Linked DNA regions of Acetoanaerobium sticklandii. The protein of the gene in region 1 interacts with the protein of each later gene in a pairwise test. Links are inferred from orthologs where the notes say so. Each region holds a gene or a part of one and is shown in the gene's direction. Other genes may lie near its edges.

Region 1 (9,938 bases):
TATTTAGACTTAAAAACAAATGCTCATGTAAAAAAATACTTATATAAATTGATACTGGATAATGTTGAGTTATCAAGGGATAGATTAAATGAAGAATTTAAGGGTAAAAATATTTCTGCATATATAAATAATCTTAAAGAAAAAGAAATAATTGAGATTAAAAGCAGTAGAATTTTTAGAGACTCAAGCAATGACAATATAAATAATACAACCTATATAAAGCATGCTTTGAATGAAGAGCAAAATAATACATTTGAAGAAATAAGTGATGAGCTGAGCACTAAAAACAGACCTGTTTTATTAAAAGGAATAACTGGATCTGGAAAGACAGAAATATATATGGAGCTCATAGACAAAATGATAGAAGAAGGTAAAGGCTCTATAGTATTAGTCCCTGAAATTTCACTTACTCCTCAAACCATTGCTAGATTTACAGCAAGATTCAAAGCAAAGGTAGCTGTCCTTCACAGTCACCTTAGTGTAGGGCAAAGATATGACGAATGGTCAAAGATAGAAAATATAGACGCTCCAGTAGTTATAGGAGCTCGCTCTGCTTTATTTGCTCCAGTTAGAAATCTAGGACTGATAGTCATAGATGAGTGCCATGAGGATGCATATAGGTCTGAGCTTAACCCAAAATATGATAGCGTAGAAGTAGCATGTAAATTAAATGAACTTCAAGCTGTGTCAGTAATCTTGGGCTCAGCAACCCCAAAAATAGAGCAATATTACAAAGCAAAAAATGAGGAATATAAGCTAGTTGAGCTGAATAAAAGAGCAAATAACAAGCCTCTTCCTTCGATTGAGATAATAGATATGAAAGAAGATGCGAAACTAGGAAATTTGTCTTTTTTGAGCTTTAGCCTGCAAACTAAAATAAGTTTGGCTATGAAAAAAAAGGAGCAGGTAATTCTGTTTTTAAACAGAAGAGGATATGCGAATTTTTTAAGCTGTGATAGCTGTGGACATGTACCAAAATGCAAAAACTGCGATATTTCTCTTACTTATCATAAGAAAAACCAAACCTTGAGATGTCATTATTGTAGTTTTGAAATTCCATTTCATAAATCATGTGAAAGCTGCAATGAAGGTACAATGAAAGATATTGGAATAGGAACTGAAAGAATTGAAGCTGAGGTAAGGGAGCTTTTTCCAGAGGCTAAGGTGTTTAGAATGGACAAAGACACTGTAAGCAGAAAAAACAGTCATAGCGAAATACTTTCAGCTTTTAAGCATACTAAAGGAGCGATACTTATTGGAACCCAAATGATAGGTAAAGGCTTGGATTTTCCAATGGTGAGCTTAGTAGGGGTTATAAATGCTGACCAAGGTTTAAATGCTCCAGATTTTAGAAGCTATGAGAGAATGTTTAGCCTTATTGAGCAGGTCGGCGGGAGAGCAGGCAGAGGGGATATAGATGGAAAGGTTTTAATTCAGACATTTTCTCCTGATAATTATGTTCTTAAATACATTTTAAATCATGATTTTGAAGGGTTTTATAATGAAGAAATAAAATTAAGAGAAAACTTCAGTTATCTTCCATACAGTAATATAATCAGAGTACTTGTAAGCAGTGTAAATGAGCAAAATGCAGCTAATAGCAGTATGCAAATTAAGGATGCAATTATTTTTTATTTAAAGAAAAAGTCTGTTCATAATGTCAATATTATGGGACCTTTTCCTTGTCTTGTAAATAAAATAGAAAATAAATACAGATGGCAGATTTTAATAAAAGATAGTGAAGTTGAAATTCATTTAATTAAGAGTATAATAAACTATATACTTACAGAAAAAAGAAGTGTAGTTCTTCTAGACAATGTAAATGCTTCAGTTGATATAAATCCTATCAATATGGTATAAATTCTATAGATAGGGTATAAACTATAGTTAAGAATACTTTGTAATCGAGGAATTGCTTATAAAACTATAATATTTTGTTATATTTATAGCAAGTTGGATAAACTATTTAAAAATTATGGAGGTAAGAAATGGCAATTAGAATTATTAGAACTGATGGAGACGAGGTACTAAGAAAAAAATCTCGCGCTGTTGACAAAATCAATGATAAGATTTTAGAGTTAGTGGAAGACATGATAGATACTATGTATGAAGCTGATGGTGTAGGACTTGCAGCTCCACAGGTTGGAGTGCTTAAAAGAGTAGTGGTTATAGATGTAGGAGATGGTCCTATAGTGATGATAAATCCAGAAATTCTAGAGTCTAGCGGAGAACAAACTGATGATGAAGGTTGTCTTAGCCTACCAGGAAAATTTGGCTGTGTTACTCGTCCGTATTATGTAAAAGCCAAAGCTTATGATACTGATATGAATGAATTTGTGGTTGAAGCTGAGGAGCTTTTCGCAAGAGCTATTTGTCATGAAATTGATCACCTAGACGGAATTTTGTTTAAGGACAAGGTAGAAGGAAGTTTAAACGAAAGTGAGTAGATGCAGATGAAAGCTATATTTATGGGAACACCTGAATTTGCTATTCCATCCTTTGAAGCACTATATGAAAGCGATTTTGAAATAGCTTTAGTAGTTACTCAGCCAGATAGACCAAAAGGTAGAGGTAAAAAGCTTTCATCTCCACCAGTAAAATTAGTTGCTCTAGAGCATGATATAGAAGTGTTTCAGCCAGAGCGAATTAAAGACAGTGAAGCTATTGAAAAGATAAAGCAAGTAAAACCTGACCTCATAATTGTTGTTGCTTTTGGTCAGATTCTTCCCAAAGAAATTTTAGAGCTTCCTAAATATGGGTGTATAAATGTACATGCTTCTCTTCTTCCTAAGTATAGAGGGGCAGCTCCGATTAATTTTGCTATAATTAATGGAGAGAAAAAAACAGGTGTTACTACAATGTATATGGAAGAAGGCCTAGATACGGGAGATATGCTTTTAAAAAATGAGGTTGAAATTACACCTGAGGATACAGCCTCTACACTTCATGATAAGCTTGCAATTGCTGGAAAGAAAACTTTAGCAGATACTTTAAAAGCTATAATAAATACAGAACTGGTTCCTGAAAAACAGGATGATTCTATTTCAAACTATGCACCTATAATGACAAAAGAGCTAGGGAAAATAAATTGGAATAGGTCAGCAGAATCCATATCTAATTTAGTTAGAGGAACTGATCCTTGGCCATCAGCCTACACTCTTTATGATAGTGCAGTGTTTAAACTCTTTGCTCCAGTTGTTTTAGATAAGCAATCTAAAGAAAAACCGGGAACTATAATAGCTGTGTCAAGCGAAGGCATTGATATAGCATCTGCTGATTATATTGTAAGGATAAAAGAAATACAAATTAGCGGCAAAAAAAGAATGCCAGTAGGTGAATTTCTAAAAGGGAATGTATTAGAAATAGGAAAGGTACTTGGCTATGAGTAAGTTTTTGAAAAAAGCTTATCCTCTTTTAGAAGGAACTGTTGACTTGCTTGGTATAGATAAAAATCACCTAAGAAAAAAAATGATAGATATGAGCAATAAAAAAACAAGAAGTAAGCAATTTCATTTAAAGCCAAATGAAATTCTAGTACTATTACCTCATTGCCTTCAGCTTCAAAGCTGTGACATAAGAATCACAACAAATATATACAACTGCAAAAGATGTAAAAAATGTGATATAGCTGAGATTGTAGCTGTTTGTGAAAAATACGGGGTAAGTGTTGTAGTAGCTACAGGTGGAACCCTTGCAAGGCGAGCAATAGTGGATATAAGACCAAAGGGAATAATAGCTGTAGCCTGTGAAAGAGATTTGACTAGTGGAATAGTCGACGTCGGAGAAATGGATGTAATAGGCATTTTGAATGATAGACCAAACGGCCCTTGTATAGATACTAAGGTAGATATAAAAAAACTTGAAGAAGCAATATTGTTTTATTTAGGAGGAGATTAGGATGTATTATCCTTATTTTGACAGCACTATGATTGTACTGATTCCAGCTATAATATTAGCTATGTATGCACAAAGCAAAGTTAAATCAACATACGAAAAATATGTTAGGATAGCAAGTCAAAAAGGCTACACTGGAGCAGAAGCGGCTAGAGCCATTTTAGATAGAAACGGTCTTACTGATGTAAGAATTGAGCATATAAGAGGAACCTTATCAGATCACTATGATCCAAGAACTAGGGTATTAAGACTTTCTGATATGGTTTACAGAGGAAATTCTATTTCTTCATCTGCTATAGCAGCTCATGAGGTAGGTCATGCTATTCAGCATGCAAGAGATTATGCCCCACTTCGTTTTAGAAATGCAATTGTGCCTGTTGTAAACTTTGCATCTAATCTTTCTTGGCTATTTATTTTAGCAGGTTTATTCTTGTCATTTACTGGATTGATTGATATAGGGATTATACTGTTTACAGGTTCAGTAGTATTTCAAATTGTAACTTTGCCAGTTGAGTTTAATGCAAGTAGCAGAGCACTAGATGAATTAGAATCTGTAGGAGTACTAACTAGAGAAGAAATTCCTCATAGTAAAAAGGTTTTAGATGCAGCAGCTCTTACCTATGTGGCAGCTACAGCTACAGCAGTAGCCCAACTTGTTAGATTACTATTATTAAGAGAGCGTTCTAGGGACTAGCGTTTTGCTGGTCCTTTGTTTTGAATATGATAATATAATTATAAAATGAGTAACAGTATTCATAAAGGAGCAATTATGAGCAATAATGCCAGAAAAATAGCATATGATATAATATACGATGTGAAGTATAACAAAGCTTATTCTAATATTTCAATAAACAAAGCCTTTAATAAAAATACTATCGATAACAGAGAAAAGGGATTTGTTACTGAGCTTGTTTATGGAGCTTTGAGTAGATTAATTTATTTGGATTATCAGATTGAGCAGTTTCTTGATATGAGAGCAAGTAAGCTATCCAAACAAGCTAAAACAGTTTTAGAAATGGGCTTTTATCAGCTTGAATTTATGGACAGTGTTTCTGATTTTGCATCAGTAGATGAAAGTGTAAAGCTTATAAAAAAAGTGGATAATAGAAGTGCAGGGATTATCAATGCAGTAATGAGAAAGAGAGTAAAAGAAGGAAAGGCCGAATATACAGACAAGATTTCAGATAAAGCAAAATCTCTATCTATAGAATTTTCAATTTCGGAGTATATAGCTAGAAGATTTTTGAAAATCTACAAAGAAGAATTTACTAGGCAATTATTAAGTAGCATGCTAGAAAAACCAAGTTTGTTTATTAGGCTTAACAAACTAAGAAGCACAGAAGCTGAACTATTTGAAAATCTTGAACAGCAAGGTATATATTCAAAGAAAAATGATATAATAGATAGCGCATATGAAATTAGTGGAATGAAAAATATTGGCTCAAATCCATTGTTTGTAAAGGGAGGCTTTGTTATTCAGGACTTATCTTCCATGCTTGCTGTAAAAGCTTTAAATCCTTTACCAGGAGATACTGTTTTAGATATCTGCAGTGCACCAGGAGGAAAGTCGTTCTATATTGCGGACCTAATGGAAAATAAAGGTCAGCTTGACTCTATGGATATATCTGAGCATAAAATTCAAATGCTTAAAAAAAGAGCAGTTGAGCTTGGGGTTGACATTATAAATGCTAGAGTTATGGACGCTACTGTTTTTAATGAAGAGATGACTAATAGATATGATAAAATTTTAGTAGATGCACCATGCTCAGGCTTTGGTATAATAAGAAGAAAACCAGAAATCAGATATAAGTCTTATGAAGATGTAAACCAGCTACCAGAAATTCAATATCAGATTTTATCAAATGCTTCAAAATATCTTAAGGATACAGGAAGCCTTGTTTACAGCACCTGTACGCTTGAGAAGAAAGAAAATATAGAAATAGTGGATAAATTTTTAGAAAATAATAAAGAGTTTTATTTAGAAGAAGAGCCAAAGGAGCTTTACCCACATATTCACAATACAGATGGATTTTTTATAGCAAAATTCAAAAAAGATATTAATAAATCAGTATAATATGTTTATATGTTAGTATATAATAATGGTAATTTGTTACAGAAAGGTAAATTATGAAATCAGATGCATTATCTCTAACCTTTAGTGAGTTAGAGGAAGAAATTGTTAAGCTTGGAGAACAGAAATTTAGAGCTAAGCAAATTTACCCGAAGCTAGTCCAAGGAATTTCATCTTTTGATGAAATAGGAAATATCTCAAAAGTACTCAAGGAAAAGTTAAAAGAGCGCTTATATATTTCTAAGGTGTCGGTATATAAGGTGCTTACTTCAGAACTTGATGGTACTAGAAAATATTTGCTCCAGTTAGATGATAAAAATATAATAGAAGCAGTGCTAATGAGATATAAGCATGGGCTTTCAATTTGCATATCCTCTCAAGTGGGATGTTTAATGGGATGCAGTTTTTGTGCATCAACTATAGATGGACTAGTTAGAAACCTTACTGCAGGAGAGATGATAGGCCAGATTCTTGCTGTTCAAAATGATGTAAAAGAACGTATATCTAATGTTGTAATGATGGGAAGTGGAGAACCACTTGATAATTTTGATAACCTAATTAAGTTTTTAGATATAGTACACCAAGAGGATTCTCTGAATATAGGCTATAGACATATAACTATATCTACTTGTGGAGTAGTGCCTAAGGTTAATGAACTTGCAAAATTAGGATATCCAATAAACTTAGCCATATCACTTCATGAGACCACTCATGAAAAAAGAAAAATCATTATGCCTGTAGAAAATGCCTATCCTATTGATTCGGTTATAAAGGCAGCAAAAGATTATGCAAATACTACAAAAAGGCGAGTTACCTTTGAATATGCACTTATAAAAGGTGTAAATGACTCAAACGAAGATGCAAACAGATTATCGAAGCTACTAAAAGGCATGCTGTGCCATGTAAATTTAATACCAGTAAATACAGTTGAAGAGCGTACATACAAAAGGCCAGACAAAGCTGCAATAAATGCTTTTCTTAGTGTTTTGAAAAGCAATCACATAGAAGCAACTGTCAGAAGAGAGATGGGAAAAGATATAAATGGAGCGTGTGGCCAGCTAAGACGAAGCATTGTTGATTAGAAAAGGGTGATAAACTTGGATTTTTCTTTTATAACTGACTGTGGAATGAAAAGACCTACTAACGAAGATTATTGTCATGCAGAAACTCTTATAATCCAAGGTGAGGAGACTGGTTTTTTTGCTGTGGCTGATGGAATGGGTGGCCATAACAAGGGGGAAGTAGCCAGTAAAATGGCTATTGATAAATTAAAAACCTACGTTTTTAGACATTTAGAAGATAATGCCGAGGGCGTAGGAGATTTAAAAATAATGCTATCAAGAGCTTTTTATGAAACAAACAAGCTCGTTTATGAAAAGGCCAATAAAGAAGATCAATTTGCTGGTATGGGAACTACCCTAATAGCAGCTATTATAAATTCAAATAACTTAATTGTAGCTAATGTTGGAGATAGTAGGGCTTATGTGTTTAGAGAGGATACCTTGCATCAGCTCACTGTTGACAATTCATATGTACAGGAATTGGTTAAGCAAGGAGTAATAAAGCCCGAAGATGCAAGAACTCATCCTCAAAAAAATGTAATCACTAGAGCTGTAGGAACCGACAAAAGTGTAAGAGTAGATTTTTATCATAAAGAGCTTCAGAAAAAAGATATAGTTATCCTATGCAGTGATGGACTAACCAATATGGTCGATGATTCTGAGATTCAAAATATTTTAAGAACCTGCATCAATCCACAAAATTGTTGTGACAGTCTTGTGGAATTAGCTAATAAAAAGGGTGGAAAAGATAATATAACAATAGTTTGTGTTATCCTATAATATCGTGAAAGATGGTGAAACAGTGAATAATAAAGTTTTAGGAAATAGATATCAGCTGATGGAAAAAATAGGAGAAGGCGGGATGGCAAATGTTTATACCGCTAGATGCCAGATACTAAATCGTATAGTTGCAGTAAAAATTTTAAAGGATGAGTTTTCAACTGACGAAGAATTTGTTAACAAATTCAAAAATGAAGCTCAGGCTGCAGCAAGCCTTAATCATCCTAATATTATAAATGTATATGATGTAGGTCAGGACAATGGCATATCTTACATAGTAATGGAGTATGTTGATGGAATAAATTTAAAAGAGCTCATTAAAAAAGAAGGAGCTTTAGATGAACAAAGAGCTATTAATATCGTAAAACAGATAGCCTTAGCTTTATCAGAAGCTCATAGTAAGAAAATTATCCACAGAGATATCAAGCCACACAATATTATGATAACTAAAGACAATATGGTTAAAGTAGGAGATTTTGGAATTGCAAAGGCTGTAAATAGCTCTACAATTACCAGTGTAGGGGCAGTTATGGGCTCAGTTCATTATTTTTCTCCGGAGCAGGCAAGAGGGGGATATATGGATGAGAGAAGTGATATATATTCACTTGGAATAGTCCTATATGAACTTCTTACAGGAAAGCTTCCATTTAGCGGAGAAACACCTGTAAATGTTGCTCTGAAGCATATCCACAGTAAGGTTGAGCTAGGTGAAGAAGATTTTGCAAACGTGTCACAGGATGCTCAGAATCTTATTTTGAAAATGACTCAACGTAATGTAGATAGAAGATACAAGAATGTAGAGCAACTAGTTGCAGATATTTCTAGTTTAGAGCAAAAGAAGCCTATAAATAATTTTATTGAAAGAGAAGAGGATTTTGAAACTAAGAGAATACTTTTTGGGCATCAAGAGCTGGACTTTTCAGATGATTATGAGGAAGATTATGATGACGAGGAAATTGACATGAAATCAAATAAAAAATCAAAAATAGCAGATAGAAAGCCAAAACGAAAGCATTCTAAGACTATGTCCATTTTTGCGATAATTGCAGCTTTGGTAGCTTCGCTTGTGTTTTTAGCAACTGTATTTATATTCTCAGGAGGAGAACTTCTACCTTCAAATGTCTTTGGTATTTTCTCATCCAATAAGATAGATACACCTTCACTTCTTGGAAAAACTCTAGAAGAAGCTGAGGAAGAAGCTACAAAGCTAGGTCTTAAAGTAGAAATGATATCTGAGGAACCAAATAGTAAATACGCAGAGGGAACTATTTCTAAACAAGAGCCAACTGTGGGAGTAAAAGTAAACGAAGGAGAGACCATAAAAGTTGTCATCTCTAAAGCATTAGCTGAAACTGTAAGTGTACCCAGTGTTGAAGGGATGAAGCTTACAGAGGCTCTAGAATTACTTGAGTCAAAAAATCTGCAGGAGGCTGTAGAGTATGAATTTACTGATCAGGAAGAAGATATTATTCTTTCGCAATCGCCAGCCGCTGGAGAAAACGTAGAGGAAAGAAGCATTATTAAGCTGAAAGTTAGCAGAGGACCAGAAGAAATACTTGAAATGGTTCCATCCCTTGTTGGCAAATCCTTAGAGGATGCAAAAGCCAATATAGGAAATTTTAAAGTGGGAGAACTAAGCTATAACGAAGATAAATCTAAAAAAGATGGAGTAGTATTATCGCAGATTCCAAAAGCAGATACTGAAGCAAAAAAAGGCAGTGAAATTAATCTAGTAATAAATAGACTAGAAAAAGAGGAGCAACCTCAAACAATTAAAACTAGCATGGCTATCATGCTTCCTGAAAAAGAAACAGTTGCACTTCAGATAAAGGATTTATCGACAGGAGCTGTAGTATATAACCAAACTATTAGACCAGCGGACTTAAATGGAATATTAATAGTGGATATAATAGGTAAAAATGGCGAAACAAAAGACTATGAAATATATATAGATGGTCAATATTATACAACCCAACAAGTAGCTTTTTAAAAAGTGAGGTAGATGTGGAGGATGGAAACAGGAAGAATTATAAAAGGTCTATCGAGTTTTTATTATGTTAAAAATTACGAAGATAATGAAGTATATGAATGCAGAGCGAGAGGTATATTTAGAAAAGATAGCATAAGCCCAG
Region 2 (8,964 bases), 2.0 Mb from region 1 along the record:
GTGGAAGGGCCATCGCTCAACGGATAAAAGCTACCCTGGGGATAACAGGCTGATCTCCCCCAAGAGTCCACATCGACGGGGAGGTTTGGCACCTCGATGTCGGCTCATCACATCCTGGGGCTGTAGTAGGTCCCAAGGGTTGGGCTGTTCGCCCATTAAAGTGGTACGCGAGCTGGGTTCAGAACGTCGTGAGACAGTTCGGTCCCTATCCGTCGCAGGCGTAGGAAATTTGAGAGGATCTGTCCTTAGTACGAGAGGACCGGGATGGACGCACCTCTGGTGCACCAGTTGTCACGCCAGTGGCACAGCTGGATAGCTACGTGCGGAATGGATAAGTGCTGAAGGCATCTAAGCACGAAGCCAACCTCAAGATAAGATTTCCCTCCGCAAGGGTAAGACCCCAGGAAGACTACCTGGTTGATAGGCTCTAGGTGTAAGTGCAGTAATGTATTGAGCTTAAGAGTACTAATAGGTCGAGGACTTGACCTAACTTAGGATTATGATATGCAGTTTTTAGTGTGCAAACACTAACAATATGGCTATTATAGAGAAGAGGATACACCTGTTCCCATCCCGAACACAGCAGTTAAGCTCTTCATCGCCGATGGTACTCGGACCGCAGGGTCCCGGGAGAGTAGGACGTAGCCAATTGACTAACCACAGAAATCATATTCTGTGGTTTTTTAATGCAAAAAATAGGTGGAATCAAGTATATTACTATTAAGAGATAAGAAATAGAAGATAAGTATATATAAGCATGATATCAAAATGGAAGAAATTTGAAAAATTAAGTGGCTATTAATTAAAAATATGTTGATTTAATAAAAAAACGGTGTTAGTATACTACTTAATAAACTTTTTGCAGGATAAGACATATCCAAGTATAGCAAAATGCTAAAATTTCAGACACAGGAGGAAATATCATGAAAAAATTTAACGTAGCAGTAGTAGGAGCAACAGGTATGGTAGGAAGAATGATGCTCAAAGTACTAGAAGAAAGAACTTTTCCTATCGAAAATCTATATTTATTCTCATCAGGAAAGTCAAAGGGAACGAAGATAACCTTCTGTGATAAAGAATATACGGTAGAAGAATTAGATGAGCATTCATTTGATAGAAAAATTGACATAGCACTATTTTCAGCTGGAGGAGATGTTAGTAAAACTTATGCTCCTATAGCAAAGTCAAAAGGTACAGTAGTTATAGATAACAGTAGTGCGTGGAGGATGGATAAAGATGTTCCTCTTATAGTACCAGAGGTAAACCCAGATGATGTAAAATGGCAAAGTGGAATTATTGCAAACCCTAATTGCTCAACTATACAGTCGGTAGTTCCTTTAGTTAAGCTTCATGAAAGATTTAAAATTAAAAGGATTGTTTATTCTACATATCAGTCAGTATCAGGTTCAGGCGTTGGAGGAATAAAAGATTTAGAAGAAGGCATGAAAGGTCAGCCTCCTCAAAAATATCCTCATCCTATAGCTTATAATTGTATTCCACATATAGATGTTTTTAATGAGGATGGCTACACTAAAGAAGAAATTAAGATGATTAAGGAGACTCAAAAGATACTAGGGGATGAAAGTATAAGAGTTACAGCTACAACAGTTAGAGTGCCAGTAAAATACTCTCACAGTGTATCTATTAATCTAGAGTTTGAAAAGCCTTTTGAGCTAGATGAAGTATTTTCACTTCTTAAATCAACTGATGGAGTAGTAGTTGTAGATGATGTAAAAAATAATATATATCCTATGGCTATACACGCAGAAGGAAAAGATGAAGTATTTGTAGGTAGAGTAAGAAGAGATTTCAGTATAGAAAACGGATTGAATATGTGGGTAGTGGCAGACAATATTAGAAAAGGCGCTGCGACAAATTCTGTTCAGATAGCTGAATTATTTTTATAAAATAACTAAATTGTGGAACTCAGTTCCACAATTTTTATTTCAAAGTCATTGTATAGGAGAGTTCTATAATGAGTGAAGAACAATATAAGAAGACCTATAAGCCTCTTATTGCTTGGATGATTAGCTTCCCAATTATATTAACCCTTCCATCAATTTTGTTAAGTGAATTTACAGATAAAATAGAAATAGCTGTAACTTTAGCGATGCTTATGCTATCTGTATATGGTTTGATTCTAATTATTTATCATGGAGAATATGTGTATTGGATTAATGGTGGTCCTAGCTTTAAAGAGGCAAAAGATGCTAGCTCAGAAGTTCGAAAAGAATATGCTAGAGCTCATTTAGAAAAATTCAGAAATGTATTTATAAAAGGCTTTATTTATCTCATATCTAGCCTAGTATTAAATTTATCTATATGGATAGATATTGTTGTAGTTTCGTTGATGATTATAGTGGCAGCTATTAAAACGATGCCTATAAAATTTAAAAATTAGCCTGAAATTTAAATTAATTTATTTGCTAGCATAACTTTATGTTTCTATAATCTCATTGTTTTAATATGAAAAATTAAATTTTTATGTGTTGACACTAATTGAAATCTATCCTATAATCAATTTCAACATTTAAATTTAATATTTCCCAAAAGACTATGAAGAGAAGAGTAAATCAGATTGGTAGTTACAGAGAGCCGCAGATGGTGAGAAAGCGGTACGGATTTTTGATTGAAGAACATCTCAGAGTTGCTAACCGAAAGCCTTGAGTGAGTAGACTTAGTCGGAGCCAGACCGTTATATCTGGTAGATATCGACAGCATTTATTGTCCGTATCGAATGAGGAGGATTCATTAAGTGAATCAATCTGGGTGGTACCGCGAAAAGTCTATTAACCTTTCGTCCCTGTATAGGGATGGAAGGTTTTTTTATTTGCATAAATATATGAATATTTTTAAGGAGGAAATGAAATGGCTGAATTTATGGCTGGATTAAAAAGAACAGTATACTGTAACGTATTAAGAGAAAAGGATATAGATACTAATCAAATAGTAATGGGATGGGTACAAAGAAGAAGAGATTTAGGAGGCGTAATATTTTTAGATTTAAGAGATAAAACTGGAATCATCCAAGTAGTTATAGATGCGAAAAATGTTTCAGAGGAAGATTTTGAAAAAGCTGAAGGAATAAGAAGTGAATATGTTGTTGCAATTAAAGGAAGAGTAGAAAAAAGAGATGAGGATACTATAAACCCTAACCTAGAGACTGGAACTATAGATATAAGGGCTACCGAGGTTAGAATACTTTCAAAAGCAAAAACTCCACCTTTTATGATAGAGGATGCTAGCTTAGTAAAGGAAGAATTGAGACTTACACATAGATATCTAGATCTTAGAAGACCTGCTATGCTAGAGAATCTAAAAATGAGACAACAAGTTATATCTACAGTTAGAAATTATCTTATAGAGCAGGATTTTCTAGAAGTTGAAACTCCTATATTAACCAAGAGTACTCCTGAAGGAGCTAGAGACTTTCTAGTACCAAGCAGAATGGACAAAGGGACATTTTATGCTCTGCCTCAGTCACCTCAGATATATAAGCAACTACTTATGGTAGGGGGAGTGGATAAATATTTCCAGGTTGCAAAATGCTTTAGAGATGAAGATTTAAGAGCTGATAGACAGCCTGAGTTCACACAGCTAGATATGGAGCTATCATTTGTGGATCAAGAAGATGTAATTGAGCTACTAGAGCACTTATTTAGCAAGATAGGCAGTGATGTACTAAAAAGAGAGTTTAAAACCCCATTTAGAAGACTGACCTATGATGAAGCAATGTCATTATATGGCTCAGATAAGCCAGATACGAGATTTGGATTTGAAATGGTGGATCTTACAGATATAGCAAAGACTTGTAGCTTTGAAGTTTTTTCTAAGATTGCAAACTCTACTGGCATAGTAAAAGCCATAAATGTAAAAGGTGGAGATAGCTTTACAAGAACTCAAATAGAAGAGTTAACTGAAAAAGCTGTGAGCTATGGCGGAAAAGGAATGGCATGGATAGCTATAGGTCAAGATAAAGAGCTTAAATCTGTACTGACCAAGTTCTTCAAAAAAGAAGAAATGGATAGTATTTTAGATAAAATGCAGGCAGAGCCTGGAGATCTCATTATCTTTTGTGCTGACAAGGAGTCAGCAGTTTATAAGATACTTGGAGGACTAAGATTAGATGCTGCAGATATGCTAGGGCTGAGAAAAAAAGATGATTTTGAGTTTTTAGTAGTAACTGATTTTCCTCTTCTTGAGTGGTCAGAAGAAGAAAAACGCTATGTAGCAATGCATCATCCATTTACTATGCCAAAGGATGAGGATTTTGCACTTATGGAAAGTGACCCAGGACTAGTTAGAGCAAAATCTTATGATATAGTGCTAAACGGAGTAGAGCTTGGAAGTGGAAGCATAAGAATCCATGAGCAGGAATTGCAAGCAAAAATGTTTTCGCTACTTGGATTTAGCGAGGAAGAAGCAAAGGAGCGTTTTGGCTTTATGCTAGAAGCTTTTGAATACGGAACACCGCCTCATGGAGGATTTGCTTTTGGGATAGACAGATTAGTGATGCTACTTACTGGATCATCATCAATCAGAGAGGTAATAGCTTTTCCTAAGATGAGAGACGGCTCTTGCGTAATGATAAGCTCTCCATCGACAGTTAGTGACGACCAGCTGAGTGAGCTTGAGCTATATACAAAAGCTCAAGGAGCAGTAATTAAAAAATCTGAGTCAAAATCAGCTGTGACAAAAGAAACTATAGAGTATGTAGCTGACCTTGCTAGAATTCATTTAGATGAATCTGAAAAAATGAGTCTAAGTGAAGACCTAAGTAATATTATAGCTTTTGCAGATGAGCTTTCAAAGCTCGATACTTCTGATACTTTGCCACTAGATCATATACTTCCAGTGTGCAATGTGTTTAGAGAAGATGAACTAGAAAAATCCTACGATAGAGATGAACTTCTAAAAAATGCTAAAACAAAGGAAGAAGGATGCTTCTTTGTTCCTCAAATCATAGAATAGGAAGCTTGGAAATAATATAAATTGCATGTGCTTACCATTTGTTTACAACGAAGCTTACAATCAAGCTTAAATTTAAATAGAAAGTCACGAGGTGGATTATGAAAACCAGAATTATAGATATGTCGATAAAGGAGCTGGAATCTGCTCTAGATAAAAGTGAAATATCAAGTGTAGATATAGCTAAGTCATATATAGCTCAGATTGAAAAGGTAGATGATAAAATAGGAGCTTATTTATATATAAACAAAGAGGCTGTAAAACAAGCTGAAGCTTTAGATACTAAAAGAAAAAACGGTGAAAAGCTTGGAAGATTAGCAGGAATGCCAATGGCATTAAAGGACAATATGTGTACTGTGGATATGCCTACAACCTGTGCATCAAAGATGATGCAGGGCTATATGTCTCCATTTGATGCTGAGGTAGTTAAAAGGTTAAAAGGTGAGGATGCCATAATGCTAGGTAAAGTAAACCTAGATGAGTTTGCAATGGGTGGCTCTACAGAAAACTCTTATTATAAAATAACCACAAATCCTCACGATATATCAAGAGTACCAGGTGGAAGCTCAGGAGGTTCAGCGGCTTCAGTTGTATCTCATCAGGCACTAGTAGCTCTAGGCTCTGATACTGGTGGCTCGATAAGACAGCCAGCAAGCTTTTGCGGGGCAGTAGGAATAAAGCCTACCTATGGCTCAGTATCTAGAAGCGGCTTAGTAGCTTTTGCTTCATCCTTAGACCAAATTGGACCTATAGCTAGAAACGTTGAAGATGCAGCGCTTACCTTAGAGGTACTTATAGGACACGATGCAAAGGACAGCACTAGTGTGAAATTTGAAAAGCCTAGCTATGAAACAGAGATAAAAAAAGATATAAAAGGCATGAAAATAGCTCTTCCTAGAGAGTTTTTCGAGCAGGGAGTTCAATCAGACGTAAAAGAGAGCATATTAAAAGCTGCAGAAAAATTTGAAAAGCTAGGCGCTATAGTAGAGGATGTAAAAATAAAAAATCTAGACTATGCACTATCAGCTTATTACATCATCTCATCAGCTGAAGCCTCATCAAACCTTGCTAGATTTGACTCTATCCAGTATGGATACAGAACAGATGAATATGCATCTTTGGAGGAACTATATAAAAAATCTAGACAAGAAGGCTTTGGAAAAGAAGTAAAAAGAAGAATACTGCTAGGAACCTATGCTCTTAGCTCTGGATTCTACGATGCTTATTATAAAAAAGCTCTAAAAGTAAGAACTCTTATAAAGCAGTCTTATGATGAGATATTTAAGGATTATGACATGATACTATCTCCTGTAGCACCTACTACAGCTTATAAAATAGGAGAGAAGAGAACAGATCCAGTAGAGGCATATATGGGAGATATTTATACAGTGCCTGTAAACATAGCAGGACTTCCAGCGCTTTCTATGAACTGTGGATTCGATAAGGAGGAGCTTCCTGTAGGGATGCAGCTTATTGGAAGCACATTTTCTGAGGACACTCTTTTAAGAGCTGCTTATAACTATGAACAGGCATATAAAACTGAAATCACAAAGACAGGAGGGGTATACGGTGGCTAAAAAACAATATGAAATGGTAATTGGACTAGAAGTCCATGTAGAGCTAGATACAAACACGAAAATATTTTGCGGATGCAGTACAAAATTTGGAGCAAGTCCAAACACTCAGACCTGCCCAGTTTGCATGGGACTTCCAGGAAGTCTTCCAGTACTAAATAAAAAAGTTGTAGATTATGCAGTGAAAGCAGGTATAGCTACTAACTGCAGTATCACTCCTAGAGGAAAGCAAGATAGAAAAAACTATTTCTATCCAGATTTAGCAAAGGCTTATCAAGTTTCTCAATATGACCTTCCACTTTGTCACGATGGATATATAGAAATAGAAGAAGAAAATGAAAACTACAAGATAGGAATAACTAGAATTCATATAGAAGAGGATGCAGGCAAGCTAATCCATACTGATGGGGGCTCTCTTATAGACTACAACAGAGCAGGAGTTCCACTTATTGAAATAGTGTCTGAACCAGATATAAGAAGTGCTGCTCAGGCTAAAGCCTATCTGCAAAAACTAAGATCCATAATAATGTACGCAGGAATATCAGATTGCAAGATGAACGAAGGCTCATTTCGCTGTGATGTCAATTTATCAGTAAGAGAAAAGGGAAGCGAAATTCTAGGAACTCGTACAGAAATGAAAAACCTAAACTCCTTTAGCTTCATAGTAAAAGCCATAGAAAGCGAATTCAAAAGACAAATTGAAGTGATAGAATCAGGAGATGAAGTAATTCAGGAAACTAGAAGATGGGACCAAGAGCTAGGCAAATCATTTAGCATGAGAACTAAAGAAGATGCACATGATTATAGATACTTCCCAGATCCAGATCTTGCTCCTATAGTTATAACAAAAGAAAAGCTAAAAGAGATTAAAGACTCAATAGAAGTGCTTCCTGATCAAAGAAAGAAAACTTATATGGATAGCTACGGCCTTACAGCTTATGAAGCAGATAAGTTAGTATCAGAAAAATTTATAGCAGATTTTTATGAAGAGGCAGTAAAAGAAGGTAGTGCAAAGCTGGTAGCTAACCTTATGCTCAGCGAAGTATTTAGACTTCTTGGCAAGGAAGAAGAAGCAGAAAAGATTCCATTTGCACCTTCAAAGCTTGGAGTATTAGCAAAGCGCATAGAAGAGGATGTAATCAGTCAAAGCATGGCAAAGAAAATAGTTGAGCTTCTATGGAAGAGCGATAAAGACGTAGATGAGATAATAGAAAAAGAAGATATGCGTCAGATTACAGATGTAGCTTTACTTGAAGGTATAATATCAAAGCTCATAGCAGAAAACGAAGATATAGTAAGCTCATATAAAGCAGGCAAGGAGAAAGCTTTCCAAGCTTTAGTAGGAAGCGTGATGAGACAAACAAAGGGCAAGGCAAGTCCAAGTCTTACAGCTAAGATTTTGAGCGAGCTAATCACTAAGTAAAAAATACAATGCTATTATAAAATGGACAGCTATGAAAAGCTAAATAAAGATAGCTATATCTTGCAAAAAAAATCATCAACTTGCAAAGAGAAAAATGTTTTCCTATAAAACAGAACTAAAACGAGTATAGATAAAAACAAAATTTTATGATTAAACTTATTATTTTTGTTCAAAAATACTTGTAAAATGAGTCCTTAGTATATATAATCTATCTTATAACTTTTCTAAACTATAAACGGATAATATTGATTAATGTTCGTGTTTGTCATAATTATCTGCAAGATTTTTTAAGGAGGCTGTCATGAAAGTGAAAAAATTCAAAAGAATTTTAGTCGCTAACCGTGGTGAAATAGCGATAAGGGTTTTTCGTGCATGTAAGGAACTGGGAATTAGATCAGTAGCAATATATTCAAATGAAGATAGAACCTCATTATTTAGAACCAAGGCAGACGAATCCTATCTTGTGGGTAAAAATAAGGGACCTGTAGAGGCTTATTTAGGGATAGATGAAATCATTGGACTTGCATTAAAAAAAGGCGTAGATGCAATTCACCCTGGATATGGATTCTTATCTGAAAATGCTGAGTTTGCAAGAAAATGCGCTGAGGCAGGAATAGTATTTATTGGACCGACTGGCGACATGATAGATAATTTAGGAGACAAAATCAAATCTAAAATAGTTGCAAAAAATGCCAACGTTCCTACTATACCAGGAGTAGAAAAACCAATTAAATCAGATGAAGAAGCTAAGGAATTTGCAGCATTTTGTGGCTATCCTGTAATGATAAAAGCAGCAGCAGGTGGCGGCGGAAGAGGTATGCGTATAGTAACAAAGGAAGAAGAGCTACTAGAAGCTTTTCACAGTGCTCAAAGTGAAGCGAAAAAAGCCTTTGGGATAGATGATATATTCATAGAAAAATACCTAGAAAAGCCTAAGCATATAGAAGTACAAATATTAGGTGATACTCACGGCAATATAGTTCACCTATATGAAAGAGA

What was found.
Region 2: the proteins of def (region 1) and CLOST_RS00275 interact in binary tests that used the Escherichia coli proteins (3 or more experiments, as listed by UniProt). The link is inferred for Acetoanaerobium sticklandii from one-to-one orthologs.

What each region holds. Positions count from the first base shown.
Region 1 is NC_014614.1:1,973,216-1,983,153, reverse strand. Bases 973-3,717 are described here. They hold def (peptide deformylase), read left to right. Parts: upstream 973-1,988; coding sequence 1,989-2,447; downstream 2,448-3,717. Other genes in these bases: CLOST_RS09370 (DUF116 domain-containing protein), read left to right, coding at 3,382-3,717; fmt (methionyl-tRNA formyltransferase), read left to right, coding at 2,454-3,389; priA (replication restart helicase PriA), read left to right, coding at 973-1,860. In the rest of the region: more of priA, read left to right, coding at 1-972; more of CLOST_RS09370, read left to right, coding at 3,718-3,897; CLOST_RS09365 (zinc metallopeptidase), read left to right, coding at 3,899-4,588; 16S rRNA (cytosine(967)-C(5))-methyltransferase RsmB, read left to right, coding at 4,664-5,968; dual-specificity RNA methyltransferase RlmN, read left to right, coding at 6,022-7,047; CLOST_RS09350 (Stp1/IreP family PP2C-type Ser/Thr phosphatase), read left to right, coding at 7,063-7,806; pknB (Stk1 family PASTA domain-containing Ser/Thr kinase), read left to right, coding at 7,829-9,796; rsgA (ribosome small subunit-dependent GTPase A), read left to right, coding at 9,818-9,938. UniProt on the Escherichia coli protein: Removes the formyl group from the N-terminal Met of newly synthesized proteins. Requires at least a dipeptide for an efficient rate of reaction. N-terminal L-methionine is a prerequisite for activity but the enzyme has broad specificity at other positions.
Region 2 is NC_014614.1:18,547-27,510, forward strand. The notes cover bases 99-2,915. They hold CLOST_RS00275 (aspartate-semialdehyde dehydrogenase), read left to right. Parts: upstream 99-923; coding sequence 924-1,907; downstream 1,908-2,915. Other genes in these bases: CLOST_RS00280 (hypothetical protein), read left to right, coding at 1,976-2,401; aspS (aspartate--tRNA ligase), read left to right, coding at 2,869-2,915. Outside these bases: more of aspS, read left to right, coding at 2,916-4,971; Asp-tRNA(Asn)/Glu-tRNA(Gln) amidotransferase subunit GatA, read left to right, coding at 5,070-6,545; Asp-tRNA(Asn)/Glu-tRNA(Gln) amidotransferase subunit GatB, read left to right, coding at 6,538-7,965; CLOST_RS00300 (pyruvate carboxylase), read left to right, coding at 8,267-8,964.